DNA from 2 places in the Mesorhizobium sp. M0052 genome. Region 2 is predicted to be linked to the other one. Evidence: predicted binding sites of a transcription regulator. Region 2 holds the regulator's gene; the other holds the start of a gene.

Region 1 (8,379 bases), on a different contig from region 2:
GCCGATCGACACGCTGCTGCCAGGCAATGAGGAGCGTCACATCCGCTTCTACGTCAACGCCGTCGCCGACGGCACCGGCGAGGGCGCCGAGGAATCGGCCATCGTCTATGCCGTCGAGACCACCGAGCAGAAGGCGCTCGAGGGCCAGATGGCGCAGAGCCAGAAGATGCAGGCGGTCGGACAGCTCGCCGGCGGCATCGCCCACGACTTCAACAATGTGCTGACCGCCATCATCATGGCGTCGGATCTTTTGCTGACCAATCACCGGCCGTCGGACCCGTCCTTCCCCGACATCATGAACATCAAGCAGAATGCCAACCGGGCGGCCTCGCTGGTGCGGCAGTTGCTCGCCTTCTCGCGCAAGCAGACATTGCGGCCGGAAGTGCTGAACCTGACCGACGTGCTTGCCGATCTCCGGATGCTGCTTGCCCGCCTGGTTGGCAACGAGATCAAGCTGAAGGTCGACCACGGCCGCGATTTGTGGCCGGTCAAGGTCGATATCGGCCAGTTCGAGCAGGTGGTGGTCAACCTGGCCGTCAACGCGCGCGACGCCATGCCGGCCGGCGGCGACCTCACCGTGCGCACCCGCAACGTCACCGCCGAACAATGCAAGAGCTTCTCCTACCGCGAGCTCACGCCTGCCGACTATGTCGTGGTCGAGGTCGAGGATAGCGGCTCGGGCATTGCGCCGGACGTGCTGAAGAAGATTTTTGAGCCGTTCTTCACCACCAAGGAAGTCGGCAAAGGCACCGGCCTTGGCCTGTCGATGGTCTATGGCATCATCAAGCAGACCGGCGGTTTCATCTTCTGCGATTCCGAAGTCGGCAAGGGTTCGACCTTCCGCATCTTCCTGCCGCGCCATATCGTGGAGGCGAAGAAGCCCGGCGACGTCAGCGAGGCGCCGGCTGCGCCGGTGAAAGCCGCCGACAGCGCCAAGGACCTGTCGGGCTCGGCCACTGTGCTCCTCGTCGAGGACGAAGACGCCGTGCGCATGGGCGGCTCGCGGGCGCTGACCTCGCGCGGCTATACCGTCCATGAGGCCTCCTCGGGCGTCGAGGCGCTGGAAGTCTTCGAGGCGCTCGGCGGCAAAGTCGATATCGTCGTGTCCGACGTGGTGATGCCGGAAATGGACGGACCGACGCTGCTCGGCGAACTGCGCAAGCGCCAGCCCGACATCAAGTTCGTCTTCGTGTCCGGCTATGCGGAAGACGCTTTCGCCAGAAACCTGCCGCCGGACGCGCAATTCGGCTTCCTGCCGAAGCCGTTCTCCCTCAAGCAGCTGGCCACCGTGGTCAAGGATGTGTTGGAGTCTTAGGGCGCCCTAATTCAAAGCTTGCGCAATGACGTGACGCTGCCATGATTGCAGGCGAAACGGGCGGCGGGTATTGGGGAGCATGTCGTGACGCCGCACAACGAGGCTGCCAGGGGCGACTATGCCGCAACGGTGCTGTTACCGGGCGATCCGCAACGCGCCGAGTGGATGGCAAAGACATTTCTTGAGGCACCGCGCTGCGTCAACCGCCGCCGGGGCGCACTCGGCTTCACTGGTCTCTATCGCGGCCGTCCCATCAGCATCCAGGCCACCGGCATCGGTGTCCCGTCTTTCCTGGTCTATGTGCATGAACTCCTGGATGTTCACGGCGTCAAAACGCTGATCCGCACAGGTACCTGCGGCGGCCTGACACCCCGCGTGCCGCTGCGCTCCTTGGTGATCTCGCAGTCGGTGCGCGCCGAAAGCGACCAAAGCGGCCAGGTCTTCGGCCTCTACGATGCTGCCGCCGGGCCCGATCCCGGCCTGTTCGCCCACGCTTTGGCCTGCGCCGCCCAGCTCGGCATCGACCACCAGGCCGGGCTGACCATCTGCAGCGATGTCTTCTACCACCCTGAAGGGCGCGACCGCTTTGCCGAAGCGCAGGCGCTTGGCGCTCTCGCTGTCGATATGGAAACCAGCGCACTCTACCGAATCGCGGCGCATTTCGGCGCCCGCGCGCTGTCGCTGCTGACCGTCGTCGACAACATCGTGACCGGCGAACAGACTGCCTATTCCGAACGTCAGGCGCTGTTCACCGATATGGCGCGGCTCGGGCTCGACGTTGCGGCGGAAGGCTAGCTTCCTCAGGCCGCTTCGCGCTTCGGCGTCAGCTCATCCATGTCTGGCCGGTGACCGCGCAGATAGAGCGCGCAGGTGGTACGCAGCATCGACGCGAAGTTGGGAATGGCGCCGTTGATCTCGATCGCCTCGTCATAGAGTTTTGAGATGAACTTCGGCGTCGTCAGGCCCTGGCTGTCGGCAATTTCGTCAAGCAGCGCCCAGAACGTTCCTTCAAGCTGGATACTCGTAGAGTGACCGTCGATGCGGATCGACCGGTTGATCTGTCGATAGCCTTCCGGATCCTGCCCGGCAAAAACCCTGCACATCCTTACCTCCCGATATTGTTGGTTTTGGGCGCAGCGTGTCGCGCCTTCAAGTTGTGGTTGTCCCTGCATGTTCGGCCTTGTGGGCCGAATCGGCAATCGGACTTTCGTCTTTAGGCGCAGGCATAGCAGCGATTGCAAATTTAGCCGTGGTAACCGGCTGCCACCACCTTTCGCGCGTGCCGCCCATAATCGCCTCCAACATGCAGCGGCGGAGACTGATTTGGCGAAGGCAATCCATTCCATGATCCGGGTTCTCCAAGAGGCCAGATCCGTCGATTTCTACAGAAACGCTTTCGGGCTCGACGTCGCCGACAGGCTGGATTTCGAGACATTCACGCTGATTTACCTTGCCAACGCCGAAACGGGGTTCGAGCTCGAACTCACCGTGAACAAGGGCCGCACCGAGCCTTATGGGCTTGGCGACGGTTACGGCCATCTGGCGGTCTCGGTGTCCGATCTCGACAGCGAACACGACCGGATCGGCGCGCTCGGCCTCAACCCCAAGAAGATCGTCGAATTCAACCGCGACGGATCGCTGATCGCCCGCTTTTTCTTCATCGAGGACCCCGACGGCTACAAGATCGAGGTTCTGCAGCGTGGAGGGCGCTTCCAGTAGGGGATTATCAGCCGCATTCAGCCGCGCGGCGCCAGCAACGGCGCTGTTCAAGGGCGCAAACAGCAAGCAGGGAGGAACAAATGGTCACGATCTATGACGCGAGGCTCTCACGTCGTGAACTTCTCAAACGCGGCGGCATCGGCGCGTTGCTCGTCATTTCCGGCAGCGCCGTCATCAGCCCTGAAAATGCCTGGGGGCTCGAGACATCGGCGCTCAAGCCCGAAACCATGGCGACGCTGATCCAGATGGCGCGCGACATCTATCCGCACGATCAGGTGCCCGACAAATACTACGCCATCGCCGTAAAAGGGCATGACGAGCAGGCTGGCAAGGACGCTGCCTACAAGGCGATGATCGAAGACGGCATCGCCGACCTCGACAAGAAGTCGGGCGAGGGCGGCTATCGCGGCCTCGGCTGGGAGGAGCAGCGCGTTGCCGTGCTACTGCAGATCGAGGCGACGCCGTTCTTCCAGTCCATCCGCGGCGGCCTCGTCGTCAGCCTCTACAACCAGCAGGAGGTGTGGCCGATCTTCGGCTACGAGGGCGAATCCTACTCCAAGGGCGGCTACATCGCGCGCGGTTTCGACGACATAGAGTGGCTCTGAGCCCTTCCGTCGTTCTGAAACCCGGCAAACAGGAATTCATGGGAGGAAACCATGGCAGCTTCATTTGATCTCAACAACGACGGCGTGGTCGTGATCATCGGCTCCGGCGCCGGCGGCGGCACGCTCGGCAACGAACTCGCCCAGAAAGGCGTCGATGTCGTCATCCTCGAGGCCGGCGCGCGCCACGAATACGAGGATTTCATCAATGACGAGTGGGGTTCCTTCAGCCAACTCGCCTGGACGGACAAGCGCACAACCTCAGGCGACTGGCGGGTGTCGAAGGATTTCCCCAATTTGCCGGCCTGGATCGTCAAATCGGTCGGCGGCTCGACCACGCACTGGGCCGGCGCCTCGCTGCGCTTCCAGGAGCATGAGTTCAAGACGCTCTCGACCTACGGCAAGCTGGAAGGCGCCAACCTGCTGGACTGGCCGGTCACATTGGCCGAGATGGAGCCTTACTACGCCAAGGCGGAAGCCAAGATGGGCGTCACCGGCACCAATGGCTGGCCGCGGCTGCCCGGCAACAACAACTTCAAGGTGCTCAAGGCCGGCGCCGACAAGCTCGGCTATAAGGAATGTCATACCGGCAACATGGCAATCAATTCGGTCGAGCGGGACGACCGCAACTCCTGCCAACAGACCGGCTTCTGCTTCCAGGGCTGCAAATGGGGCGCCAAATGGTCGACGCTCTACACCGAGATTCCCAAGGGTGAGGCGACCGGCCATCTCGAGGTCCGGCCAAACGCCATGGCGATCAAGATCAACCATGACGCTAGCGGAAAAGTGACCGGCGTCGTCTATGCCGACAAGGACGGCAAGCTGCAGGAGCAGAAGGCCCGCATCGTTGCCGTCGCCGGCAACTCGATCGAAAGCCCGCGCCTGCTGCTGAACTCCGAGTCAGCGAAGTTTCCGCAAGGGCTTGCCAATTCGTCGGGGCAGGTCGGCAAGAACTACATGCGCCACACCACCGGTTCGGTCTACGCCATTTTCGACCAACCGGTGCGAATGTATCGCGGCACCACCATGGCCGGCATTATCCGCGACGAGGCGCGGCACGATCCCTCACGCGGCTTTGTCGGCGGCTATGAATTCGAGACGCTGTCGCTCGGCTTGCCCTTCATGGCCGCCTTCCTCAATCCCGGCGGCTGGGGCCGTTCCTTCACCACCGCGCTCGACCACTATGATCACATGGCTGGCCTGTGGATCGTCGGCGAGGACATGCCGCGCGCGGAAAACCGCGTCACGCTGCACAAGGACGAGAAGGACGCGCACGGCATGCCGATCGCCGACGTGCATTTCGATGATCATCCCAACGACACGGCGATGCGCAACCATGCCTACAAGCAGGCCACAGCGCTTTACGATGCGGTCGGCGCGACGCGCTCCTTCCCGACGCCGCCCTATCCCTCAACCCACAATCTCGGCACCAACCGGATGAGCGAAAAGGCGGAAGACGGCGTCGTCAACAAGCACGGCCAGGCGCACGACATCAAGAACCTGTTCGTGTCGGACGGCAGCCAGTTCACGACCGGTGCGGCTGAAAATCCGACGCTGACGATCGTGTCGCTGGCTATCCGCCAGGCCGAATACATCGCTTCGCAAATGTCGGCCAAGACGATCTGAGCCGTCCTCCCGGATCGCTACGCGGAACGCGCATGGCGCGTTCCGCCTTTTTCACTAGGACTCACTATACGCCGACCGGCTGTCCGTCCCTGCGGCGGATGGCGACGACGGAAGGTCGCGGCAACTGGCCGTCTTTGAAATCGGGCCATAGCGTCTGCGCCTTGTCGAGCGTCTCGGCATCTTCCGCAGGGTGCTGCACCGACAGGAACAAAGTCGTGCCGTCCGGCGTGAAGCACGGGCCGGTCGCTTCGGCGCCGTGCGGGCAGGTGAACAGCAGCTTCGGCAGGCCGCGCGCCGCACCTTCGGTGTCGACGCCATAGACGCCGTCCGGCAGGTCGAAATCATTGGCGCCGTCCGTCGCCACCCACAGCCGCCCCGCCGGGTCGAAGGTGATGTTGTCGGGGCAGACGAACCAGCCATTGTCCGACGTGTCCGGATGAAAAGTGGCGCCGACCTTGGCATCTTTCGGGTTGCCGCAGAGCACGAACAGGTCCCAGGCATACTTTTCCGCCGTGTGGTCGGCATCCGCGCCGCGGCCGCCGGGCGGGATCAGTTCGACAATATGGCCCCAGAGATTTTCCGGCCGCGTGTTGGCCGGATTGACCTTTGACTGGTCGCGCTTCTTGTTCTTGGTCATCACCGCATAGACGCGGCCGGTCACCGGATTGGTCTCGATGTCCTCGGGCCGGTCCATCGGCGTGGCGCCGAGCGCATCTGCCGCAAACCGCGTCTTCAACAGCACCTCGGCCTGGTCGGCAAAACCGTTCTCGACGGTAAGCTTGCCCTGGCCGTGCACCAACGGCAGCCACGTCATCGAGCCATCGGCATCGAAGCGGGCGACCGACAGCACGCCATCGTCGAGCAGATCGGCGCCGGAGGCCGGGTTGGCCTTGTCATAGGCCTTGGCCGAGACGAAGCGGTACATATATTCGAAATAGTCGTCGTCACCCATATAGACGACAACGCGGCCGTCCTTGTTGAGGACCACGGTCGAGGCCTCATGCGACATGCGGCCAAGTGCCGTGCGCTTCACCGGCCTGGACTGAGGATCGTAAGGGTCGATCTCGACCACCCAGTCGAAGCGGTTGGCCTCGTTCGGTTCCTTGTCGAGGTTGAAGCGGTCATGGAAGCGGCCGCGGCCATAGATGTCGGAGCCGTCGAAGCCGTAACGGTCGAGCAGGTCGGCAGTCGGCGCCTTTTTAGGGTCGCCGCCGAAAATGTCGGACACGCCTTCCTCGCAGGTCAGCACCGTACCCCAGGGGGTGAAACCGCCGCTGCAATTATAGCTGGTGCCGAGCACTTTCGTGCCAGTCGGGTCGGCCGAAGTTTTCATCAGCGCATGGCCGGCAACCGGTCCGGAAACGGTCATTTCGGTGTTGGCGGTGATGCGGCGGTTGAGCGGGCTGTCCGCCACGGTTTCCCACTTGCCGTCCTTCACCTGCACCTCGAGGATCGAATGGCCCATCGCGGCCATGCCGAGATTGACCTGTTCCCTGGTCATCGTCTTGCCGGCATCGCCCTCGGTCATCCCCGGAAACATCACATTGGGCGAGATGTATTCGTTGTTGACGCAGAGCAGGCCATGATCGGAATTCACCGTGCCCTTGGGCAGCGGCATGAAGGCGATGTAGTCGCAATTGTAGCCGAAGCGCTTTTCCTGTTCCTCCGCCGCGACCTTGTTGCCGTCGAATTCGGCGAGGCCGGCTGCAAGCGGGTCGCCCCAGCGCGCGACGATGGTCGTCTCATAGCCTTCGGCGGCGGCATGGGTCTTGTCGTAGACCCGCTTCAGCTCGGGAAAGCCGAGCGTCGACTGCGCTGCGGCGGCATGCGTTTCGCCGGCAAACAAGGAGCCGACAAAGCTGCCGCCGGCAATCAGCGCGCCGGAGGCGAGGCTGCCTTTCAAAAGAGACCGGCGCGAGACGCGCTCGGCAATGATTTCGCGGATGACGGGGGAGGATGAAGACGGTGTATTGGCCATGGTGTCTGCCTCTCAGGGTGGATGTTACGGCGCACCGTTGCCCTAGTCTGCTTAGGCAACATTCACATGACATAAGAGGAAGGTTTTGCCGCAACTGGGCGCGGCACTACGCATCGCTCAGCCCTTGGTGCAGGTCGAGGCGGTGAAGGCGCCGTCGGGCTGCTTCAGAATGATGTCGAATGACGGGGCGGTCTCGCCGTCCAGTGTTGCCTGTGTCATGGAGACGGAGTTGCCACCGGTGGTATAGCCGCCCAGCGGCCCGAGCCAGGTGATCTCGCCATTGGCGTTCATCTGATAGTTGTAGCCTTGCAGCGCCGTTCCGAACGTCACCGGGCCGGTATAGACATTGCCCTTGATAGTGATGTCGCCGAGGTTGAGGAAGGCGCCGAGCAAATAGACCTCGCAATGATAGGTGCCGTCAGGAAGTTTGCCCTCGCTGAAATCGGCGCGCGCGGCGCCGCTCGTTGCCATCAGCAGCAGGATGCAGGAAATGCGTGAGATGCGAGATGTCATGACGTCTCTCTTTTGAAGGGCGAGCTTGCCCTATTTTTGCGCGGTGCCGCAACATTGTTCGCCCGGAACCCACGGCCGGAGATCAAAAACTAGGCATTTGTCTCAATTGGGCGAAAATTAGGCAAAAGTGGTGTGCGCTGCGCAAATTTGCCTCAATCAATTTTTACCGGCTGCCTTTTTGTTTCTCCAGGCTAATATACCAACCGGCTGATAACGCTCGGCTATTCCATCTTTGTGAGCGGCGCCTTCGCGTTTGGCACGGCAGTTGCTTTGCATTGTCGCGGTGCAATCAAACAGCTTGGGAGTCTTCGGTATGAGGGGTAATTTCTCCACAATAACAAAAATGTTTTCGGCGGGCGTGATCGCCGCCGGCCTGTCGATGTCGTCTCCGGCCAAGGCCGCCGAAGACACGATCAAGGTCGGCATTCTGCATTCGCTATCGGGGACCATGGCGATTTCGGAGACGACGCTGAAAGACGCCATGCTGATGCTCATCGAAGAGCAGAATGCCAAGGGCGGTCTGCTCGGCAAGAAGCTCGAGGCGGTCGTTGTCGATCCGGCCTCCAACTGGCCGCTCTTTGCCGAAAAGGCGCGCGAGCTGATCTCGAAGGACAAGGTCGCCGCCG
Region 2 (8,379 bases):
AACTTCAAGACCCCGGTGGTCGAGTCCGGCGGCAGCGGCGCCGGCATCAAGGAGTTCTGCAAGGGCGTCGGCGAAGACACGATCGACATCGCCAACTCCTCGCGCCCGATCAAGAAGGACGAGCTGAAGTCCTGCGCCGACGCCGGCGTCAAGGACGTCCAGGAAGTCCGCATCGGCTATGACGGCATCGTCTTTGCCACCGACATCAAGGGTCCGGACTGGGCGCTGGTTCCCGCCGACATCTACAAGGCGCTCGCCGCCAAGCTGGTCGTCGACGGCAAGCTGGTCGACAACCCGAACACCAAGTGGAACCAGGTCAATCCGAAGCTGCCCGACTGGGATATCGCCGCCTATATTCCGGGTGAGAAGCACGGCACCCGTGAAGTGTTCGAGGCCAAGCTGCTCGACGCCGGCTGCGACAAGGCCGCTTTGAAGGCTGCCGGCATCGCCGACGACAAGGAAATCGGCAAAACCTGCATCGCCATCCGCAAGGACGGCAAGGCTGTCGACATCGATGGCGACTACACCGAGACGCTGGCCCGCATCGACTCCAACAAGACCGGCGTTGGCGTGTTCGGCCTCGCCTTCTACGAGAACAATGCCGACAAGCTGAAGGTCGCTACCGTGGAAGGCATCGTGCCTTCGACGCAGACCATCGCCGATGGCACGTACCCCGTGTCGCGGCCGTTGTTCTTCTATGTCAAGAAGGCGCATCTGGGCGTCGTTCCCGGCCTCAAGGAATATGTCGAGTTCTTCCTTGATGACCAGATGATCGGCCCGGAAAGCCCGCTCGCCCAGTACGGCCTGGTTTCCGCTCCCGACGCCGAACGTCAGGGCCAGCGCGACGCCTTCGCCGCCGGAAAGACGATGTAATCAACGGACGGAGCAGGGCGCGGATGAACTCCGCGCCCTGATTTCGCCGCTTGCCGCAACGGCGGCGGCGATCTGAATTTTCCCTGGGGTGGGTTATGTCGTCCTTGCTCGTACTCGCCATAGTCATTGCCATAGGCGTGGTCGCTTTTGTGGTCGGCCGCCAGCGCGCCGCGGCGCTGGATACCGGCAAGGTCAAGCCGCATTCGCGCGCGCATTATCATGGCTGGTGGGCCTTTCTGCTCGCGGTCCTGCCTGCCGTCCTTTTGCTCGCCGTCTGGGATATCGGCTCTTCCTTCTATCTCGACCGGCATATCCATGCCGCTTTGCCCGAGCGCACCGCCGACACAAAGGTCGCCAGCGAAGCGCTCGACGCCAGCCTGGTGAAGAGCCTGGCCAAGGGCCTGCGTCGGCTCGATGGCGATACCGCACTTCCCGCTACTTTCGCCGAATTGCAGCCGCTGCTCGCCGCCAAGGGCGTGGCACTGGCCAGCGACACCCAGGACTATATGATCCCGATCGCGGTCGAGGCGAACCAGGTCCAGGACCGGCTCGGCCTGTTCGGCGCCGTGCTGACCTTCGCGCTGTCGGTCGCCGGCGCCTTCTATGCGCTGAGGCAGATCGCGCCGCGCGCCAGGGCGCGCAACAACGTCGAGAAGCTGATGCTGTGGGGGCTGCTTGCGGCCTCGACCATCGCCATCCTGACCACGGTCGGCATCGTGCTGTCGATGCTGTTCCAGACCATCACCTTCTTCGAGAGCGTGTCGCCGATGAGCTTCTTCTTCGGCACGGTGTGGGATCCGCGTTTCGCCGCCGCCGGTTCCGGCGGCAGCCAGGGTCAGTTCGGCCTGATCCCGCTTCTCGCCGGCACGCTCTACATCGCCGCCGTCGCCCTTCTGGTGGCAGTGCCGGTCGGGCTGATGTCGGCGGTCTACATGTCCGAATATGCCTCGCGCGGTGTGCGCTCGGTGGTCAAGCCGGCGTTGGAACTGCTGGCCGGCATTCCGACCATCGTCTACGGCATCTTCGCCGTTGTCACGCTCGGACCGTTCTTGCGCGACCTGTCGGCGGCACTCACCGGCGGCTCGCCCTTCATCCAGGGCCAGAGCATCTTCACCGCCGGTCTGGTGATGGGCGTCATGCTGATCCCGGTCGTGTCCTCTTTGTCCGACGACATCATCACCGCGGTGCCGCGCGCAATGCGTGACGGCTCGCTCGGCCTCGGTGCCACGCGCTCCGAGACGATCAAGCGGGTGATCCTGCCGGCGGCACTGCCCGGCATCGTCGGCGCCATCCTGTTGACGGCGTCGCGCGCCATCGGCGAGACGATGATCGTCGTGCTGGCGGCGGGCGTCGCCGCCAATCTGACGGCCAATCCGTTCGAGGCGATGACGACCATCACCGTCAAGATTGTCAACCAGCTGACCGGCGATCTCGAGTTCAACTCGCCGCAGACGCTGGTCGCCTTCGCGCTCGGCCTGACGCTGTTCGCGCTGACGCTGGTGATGAACATCGTCGCCCTCTACATCGTGCGCAAGTACCGGGAGCAGTACGAATGACCGACATCCCCCTGGACACGATGGTGGGTGCCGTCGCGCGTCCGCGCCGCGACATCGGGCTGAAGGCGCGCTATGCCGCCGAACGCCGGTTCCGCATCTATGGCGTGATTGCGATCTCGGTGGGCCTGGCGTTCCTGGCCATCATGTTGATCACCATCGTCTCGAAAGGCTACACCGCCTTCTGGCAGACGACGGTGACGCTGCCGGTCACCTTCGACGAGAAGGTGATCGACCCCTCGAACAAGCGTGCCACAGACCCGAATGTGCTGATCAAGGCGAACTATCCCAAGCTCGCCGAAAACGCGCTGGTGGCCAAGCTCGGCATCGATCCGGCCAACAAGCCGATGATGCTGAAGCTCAAGGGCTTCCTGTCGGAAGGCGCGCGGGTCCAGCTGCGCGACATCGTCTCCGCCGATCCCTCGGTGATCGGCACGACGCGCGATGTCGACATCCTGGCTGCCGCCAATCTCGACTCGGCCTTCAAGGGCCAGATCGACCTCGGCGTCGATGAAGCGCGCCGCAAGGTGTCCAACCAGCAGATCGACTGGATGAACAAACTCAAGGCCGACGGCGTGATGGCCGAGCATTTCAACACCGGCCTGTTCAGCTATGGCGCCTCCAGCCGGCCCGAGACGTCGGGCATGGGCGTGGCCATCATCGGGTCGTTCTACATGATGGTGATCGTGCTGTTGCTGGCGCTGCCGATCGGCGTCGCCGCCTCGATCTATCTCGAGGAATTCGCCAAGAAGAACCGCTTCACCGACCTGATCGAGGTCAACATCAACAATCTCGCGGCGGTGCCGTCGATCGTCTTCGGCCTGCTCGGCCTTGCCGTGTTCATCAACTTCCTAGGCATGCCGCGCTCGGCTTCCTTCGTCGGCGGCCTGGTGCTGACGCTGATGACGCTGCCGACCATCATCATCGCCACGCGCGCCGCCCTCGCCGCGGTGCCGCCGTCGATCCGCTCGGCGGCCCTAGGTCTCGGCGCCTCCAAGATGCAGATGGTGTTCCATCACATCCTGCCGCTTGCCGCCCCAGGCATCCTTACCGGCACCATCATCGGCCTGGCGCGTGCGCTCGGCGAGACAGCACCGCTGCTCTTGATCGGCATGGTCGCTTTCGTCGCCGATTATCCGACGACGCCTTTCGATCCGGCGACCGCGCTGCCGGTGCAGATCTACATGTGGGCAAACGAGGCTGAGCGCGCTTTTGTCGAGCGCATGTCCGGCGCCATCATCATCCTGCTCGTCTTCCTCATGGCCATGAACATCACCGCGATCGTGCTTCGGCGCCGGTTCGAGCGGCGCTGGTAGAAAAAAGGCAATTTGGTATGAACATCATGACCGAACAGTCCCTTGAGAATGCAGTGGGCGACAAAATGAACGCCAAGTCGAACGAAGTCATCAAGATGCGCGGCGACAAGGTCGGCGTCTTCTACGGCGAGAAGCAGGCGTTGTTCGACGTCAATCTCGACGTCCGCCAGAACCAGGTGACGGCGCTGATCGGCCCGTCCGGCTGCGGCAAGTCGACCTTTCTGCGCTGCCTCAACCGCATGAACGACACCATCGATTCGGCGCGGGTGACCGGCAAGATCACGCTCGATGAAGACGACATCTACGACAAGAACATCGATGTCGTCGAACTGCGCGCCCGCGTCGGCATGGTGTTCCAGAAACCCAACCCGTTCCCGAAGTCGATCTACGAGAACGTCGCCTACGGCCCGCGCATCCATGGGCTGGCCAAGCGCAAGTCCGACATGGACCAGATCGTCGAGCAGAGCCTGAAGAAGGCTGCGATCTGGAACGAGGTCAAGGACCGCCTGCAGGAGCCCGGCACCGGCCTGTCCGGCGGCCAGCAGCAGCGCCTGTGCATCGCGCGCGCCATCGCCGTGTCGCCGGAGGTGATCCTGATGGACGAGCCCTGCTCGGCGCTCGATCCGATCGCCACCGCCCGTGTCGAGGAGCTGATCGACGAACTGCGCCAGAACTACACGATCGTCATCGTCACCCACTCGATGCAGCAGGCGGCGCGCGTGTCGCAGCGTACAGCGATGTTCCATCTCGGCTATCTCGTCGAGGAGGGCGCCACCGACAAGATGTTCACCAACCCCGACGACAAGCGCACCCAGGACTACATTACCGGCCGCTTCGGCTGAGCCGTCCGGCGGGTGAATTTTCAGGCACGAGGACCAAGATCATGGGTGAACATACCGTCGCCTCCTTCGATGAAGAGCTCGGGCAGATCAGCAAGCTGATCCGCGACATGGGCGATCTGGCAGGCTCGATGGTCAGCGGCTCGACCAGGGCGCTGCTCAATTCGGACAATGCGCTGGCACAGCGTGTCGTTTCCGACGACGCCATCATGGATGCGCGCCAGCGCGAACTGGACGACCGCGCCATCACGCTGATCGCCAAGCGCCAGCCGATGGCCAACGATCTGCGCGCCGTGGTCGGCTCGATCCGCATGGCCGGCGACCTCGAGCGCATCGGCGATCTCGCCAAGAACATCGCCAAACGCGTCGGCACCGTGGGCTTGAGCGTCACGCCGCGCGACCTCTCGCACTCCATCGATGCCATGGCGCAGCTGGTGCTGATCCAGGTGCAAGGCGTCGTCGAGGAATATGCCGCCACCGATGCGGCAGCTCTTGCAAAACTCAGGAATGACGACGAGCGCATCGACGTCAAATACACGTCCGTGTTTCGTGAGCTCTTGACCTACATGATGGAAGACCCTCGCAACATCACCGCCTGCACGCATCTCTTGTTCTGCGCCAAGAATCTTGAGCGCATCGGCGATCATGTCACCAACATCGCCGAAAATGCGTATTATGTGCTGACCGGCCAGCAATTGCCCGCCAATCGTCCGAAGCAGGACGAGACGGCGATGGCCACGCCGGCCTGATGAGGGTGAACTGCCTATGATCGCGCCACGCATCATGGTCGTGGAGGACGAGGAGCCGCTAGGCGTGCTCCTCCGCTACAACCTCGAATCCGAAGGCTATCACGTCGAGGTGGTGACACGCGGCGACGAGGCCGAGATCCGCCTGCAGGAAAACGTGCCCGATCTCCTGGTGCTCGACTGGATGGTGCCCGCTGTTTCCGGCATCGAGCTCTGCCGGCGGCTTAGAGTGCGGCCCGAAACCGAGCGGCTGCCGATCATCATGCTGACCGCGCGCGGTGAGGAAAGCGATCGCGTGCGCGGCCTGTCCACCGGTGCCGACGACTATCTGGTCAAGCCATTCTCGACGCCGGAGTTCATGGCGCGCGTGAAGGCGCTGCTGCGCCGGGCCAAGCCGGAAGTGCTGTCCAGCGTGCTCAAGGTCGGCGACATCGTGCTCGACCGCGAGTCGCACCGTGTCTACCGCAAGAAGAGCGAGATCAGGCTCGGACCGACCGAGTTCCGGCTGCTCGAATTCATGATGCGCCATCCCGGCCGCGTGTTCTCGCGCAGCCAGCTGCTCGACAATGTCTGGGGCGAGACGATCTACATCGACGAGCGAACCGTCGACGTCCATGTCGGGCGCTTACGCAAAGCGGTCAACAACGGCCGCATGCCGGATGTCATCCGTACCATTCGCGGCGCCGGCTACGCGATCAGGGAAGACTAGGATGCTGCGCGTCGCGCCGTTGCCGGCCATTCAGGCGACATGCTTGCCGGATTTGGCCTGAATGCCCGGCGCGAAAATCTCCTGATCGACGAAGCCGAGCGCGCGCATGGCACAGCCTTCGCGGATCAGCGGCAGCTCGTTGGGCTCGGTGTCGAAGGAGATCGATTTCGAGTGCTGGCCGCCGGCGGTCTGGGCGATCGCTTCGCGCAATGCCGGCTCGATCAGGTCGAAGGCGGCGGCGCTGACGCCAACCATGGCGACAGGCGCCGGGTCGATCAGCGCAAACAGGCTGCCGAGGCCGAAGCCGAGCGCCTCACCGGCCTTGCGATAGGCTTCGCGCTCCGGGCCATCGGTTTCGCGGGCGCGCGCGGCGAGTGCGCGCATATCAGCGTCGCCGATATCGACCGGCTCGGCATCTTCGCTCATCATTTTGGCGCTGCGCCAGATGGCGTAGTTTCCGGCATAGGCCTCGACGCAGCCGCGCCGCCCGCAGCGGCAGAGCGCGCCGCCCGGACGGTGGATCATGTGGCCGAACTCGCCGCCCGAGGAATGGGTGCCGGTGAACAGTTCGCCTTTCAGCACCAGCCCCATGCCGATGCCGTGCGACAAGAGGATCGCGATGAAATTGTCGCGGTAGCGCTCGGGCTGGCGCCATTGCAGGGCCACCGCCATCATATTGCAGTCGTTCTCCATGGTGGCAGGAATGCCGAATTCCGCTTCCAACATGTCGGCGAAGGCAATGTCGGTCAGTGGCGTGATTGGCGACCACAGCATGGCCCGCGCCTGCGAATCGGTGATGCCCTGGATGCCCATGGCAATGCGGGCGATGCTCTGGACATCGAGGTCCGGGTCCGCGAGACGCCGCCCGACGATTGCTACGCATTCGCCGATCAGCTCGTCGCGCGGCATGGTCAGCGTGTCGAGCCGGCGCTGTTCTTCCGCGACCACCTGGCCGGCATAGTCGATGACGGTGACGGAGAGGAAGTTCAGCGACAGCACCACGGTCATGACCGCCGCCGCTTCCGGGTTGAGGCCAAGGCCGACCTGCGGCCGGCCGCGTTTCAGCGAGCCGGTCTCGCCAGGCTTGCCTTCAATCAGGATGCCTTCTTGAATTAGATCAGACGAGATTGCCGATATCGTCGAATGGCTGAGGCCGGTGGTCGCCGCAATCTCGGTCCGCGACGGCTGGCCGGCCCGGCGCACGGCCGAAATCACCATCGCACGGTTGCGACGGCGCAGATCGTCGTGGCGGATCCCAACCGACATTTGTTTTCCTCCCGGCCTCCTCGCGCCTCATGATAGTGAAGGCGTTCGACGGCACCAGCCAAATATTGGCAGACGCCGGCAGCCCTGTCATTGTTTATTGCGGAGCTCGAAAAAATTCGGCAACGCTATCAGAATCCATCATAATCGATGTTGACAGTGCCTTATCATTGAACCAGTATTTTTTCGAGGCTCGAAAAAATGGAGCCTCTTTGTGCAGGCCTTCGGGCCGGTTTTGTCGCGCCGTGGGCGGCGCAGGGAGGGTTATAATGAACAGATTTGCAGCCGCCATGCTGGCGGGTGTCGCCATGTCGCTGGCGCTGATGTCGGTCGCGCAGGCGAAGGACAAGGTCATCGGCGTGTCGTGGTCGAACTTCCAGGAAGAGCGCTGGAAGACCGACGAGGCGGCGATGAAAACGGCGATCGAAGCCGCCGGCGACAAGTACATTTCGGCCGACGCGCAGTCCAATCCCGGCAAGCAGCTGACCGACGTCGAAAGCCTGATCTCGCAGGGCGCCAACTCGCTGATCATCCTGGCGCAGGACGCCTCGGCCATCGGCCCGGCGGTGCAGAAGGCGCTGGACGAAGGCATTCCGGTCGTCGGCTATGACCGCCTGATCGAGAACAAGGACGTTTTTTACCTGACCTTCGACAACAAGGAAGTCGGCCGCATGCAGGCCCGCGAAGTGTTCAAGGCGAAGCCCGAAGGCAACTATGTCTTCATAAAGGGCTCTGGCTCGGATCCGAATGCCGATTTCCTGTTCTCGGGCTCGATGGAAGTGCTCAAGGAAGCCATCGACTCGGGCAAGATCAAGAATGTCGGCGAGGCCTATACCGATGGCTGGCTGCCGGCCAACGCCCAGAAGAACATGGAACAGTTCCTGACCGCCAACGACAACAAAGTCGATGCCGTGGTTGCGGCCAATGACGGCACCGCCGGCGGCGTTGTCGCCGCGCTGACGGCGCAGGGCCTTGCCGGAACGGTTCCGGTCTCGGGCCAGGACGGCGACCATGCCGCCCTGAACCGCATCGCGCTCGGCACGCAGACGGTGTCGGTGTGGAAAGACGCGCGCGAACTCG

What was found. Region 2 encodes PhoB, which activates phosphate uptake and scavenging genes when phosphate is short. Its sites were predicted from a motif close to TGTCATNNANCTGTCAT; they were not measured.
Region 1: NKJ77_RS14280 (PhoX family protein) is a predicted target of PhoB. The motif match lies at 7,296-7,312, and genes of this name have one in related genera.

Annotation. Positions count from the first base shown of each region.
Region 1 covers NZ_JAMYUS010000009.1:87,802-96,180, reverse strand. The annotation lists gene cckA (cell cycle histidine kinase CckA) at 1-1,315, shown strand, start outside; gene NKJ77_RS14305 (purine-nucleoside phosphorylase) at 1,400-2,110, shown strand; gene NKJ77_RS14300 (ribbon-helix-helix domain-containing protein) at 2,116-2,418, opposite strand; gene NKJ77_RS14295 (VOC family protein) at 2,639-3,034, shown strand; gene NKJ77_RS14290 (gluconate 2-dehydrogenase subunit 3 family protein) at 3,115-3,639, shown strand; gene NKJ77_RS14285 (GMC family oxidoreductase) at 3,691-5,262, shown strand; gene NKJ77_RS14280 (PhoX family protein) at 5,327-7,240, opposite strand; gene NKJ77_RS14275 (hypothetical protein) at 7,358-7,753, opposite strand; gene urtA (urea ABC transporter substrate-binding protein) at 8,067-8,379, shown strand, end outside.
Region 2 covers NZ_JAMYUS010000025.1:86,647-95,025, forward strand. The annotation lists gene NKJ77_RS27275 (substrate-binding domain-containing protein) at 1-873, shown strand, start outside; gene pstC (phosphate ABC transporter permease subunit PstC) at 969-2,429, shown strand; gene pstA (phosphate ABC transporter permease PstA) at 2,426-3,742, shown strand; gene pstB (phosphate ABC transporter ATP-binding protein PstB) at 3,760-4,584, shown strand; gene phoU (phosphate signaling complex protein PhoU) at 4,626-5,330, shown strand; gene phoB (phosphate regulon transcriptional regulator PhoB) at 5,347-6,036, shown strand; gene NKJ77_RS27305 (ROK family protein) at 6,067-7,302, opposite strand; gene xylF (D-xylose ABC transporter substrate-binding protein) at 7,569-8,379, shown strand, end outside.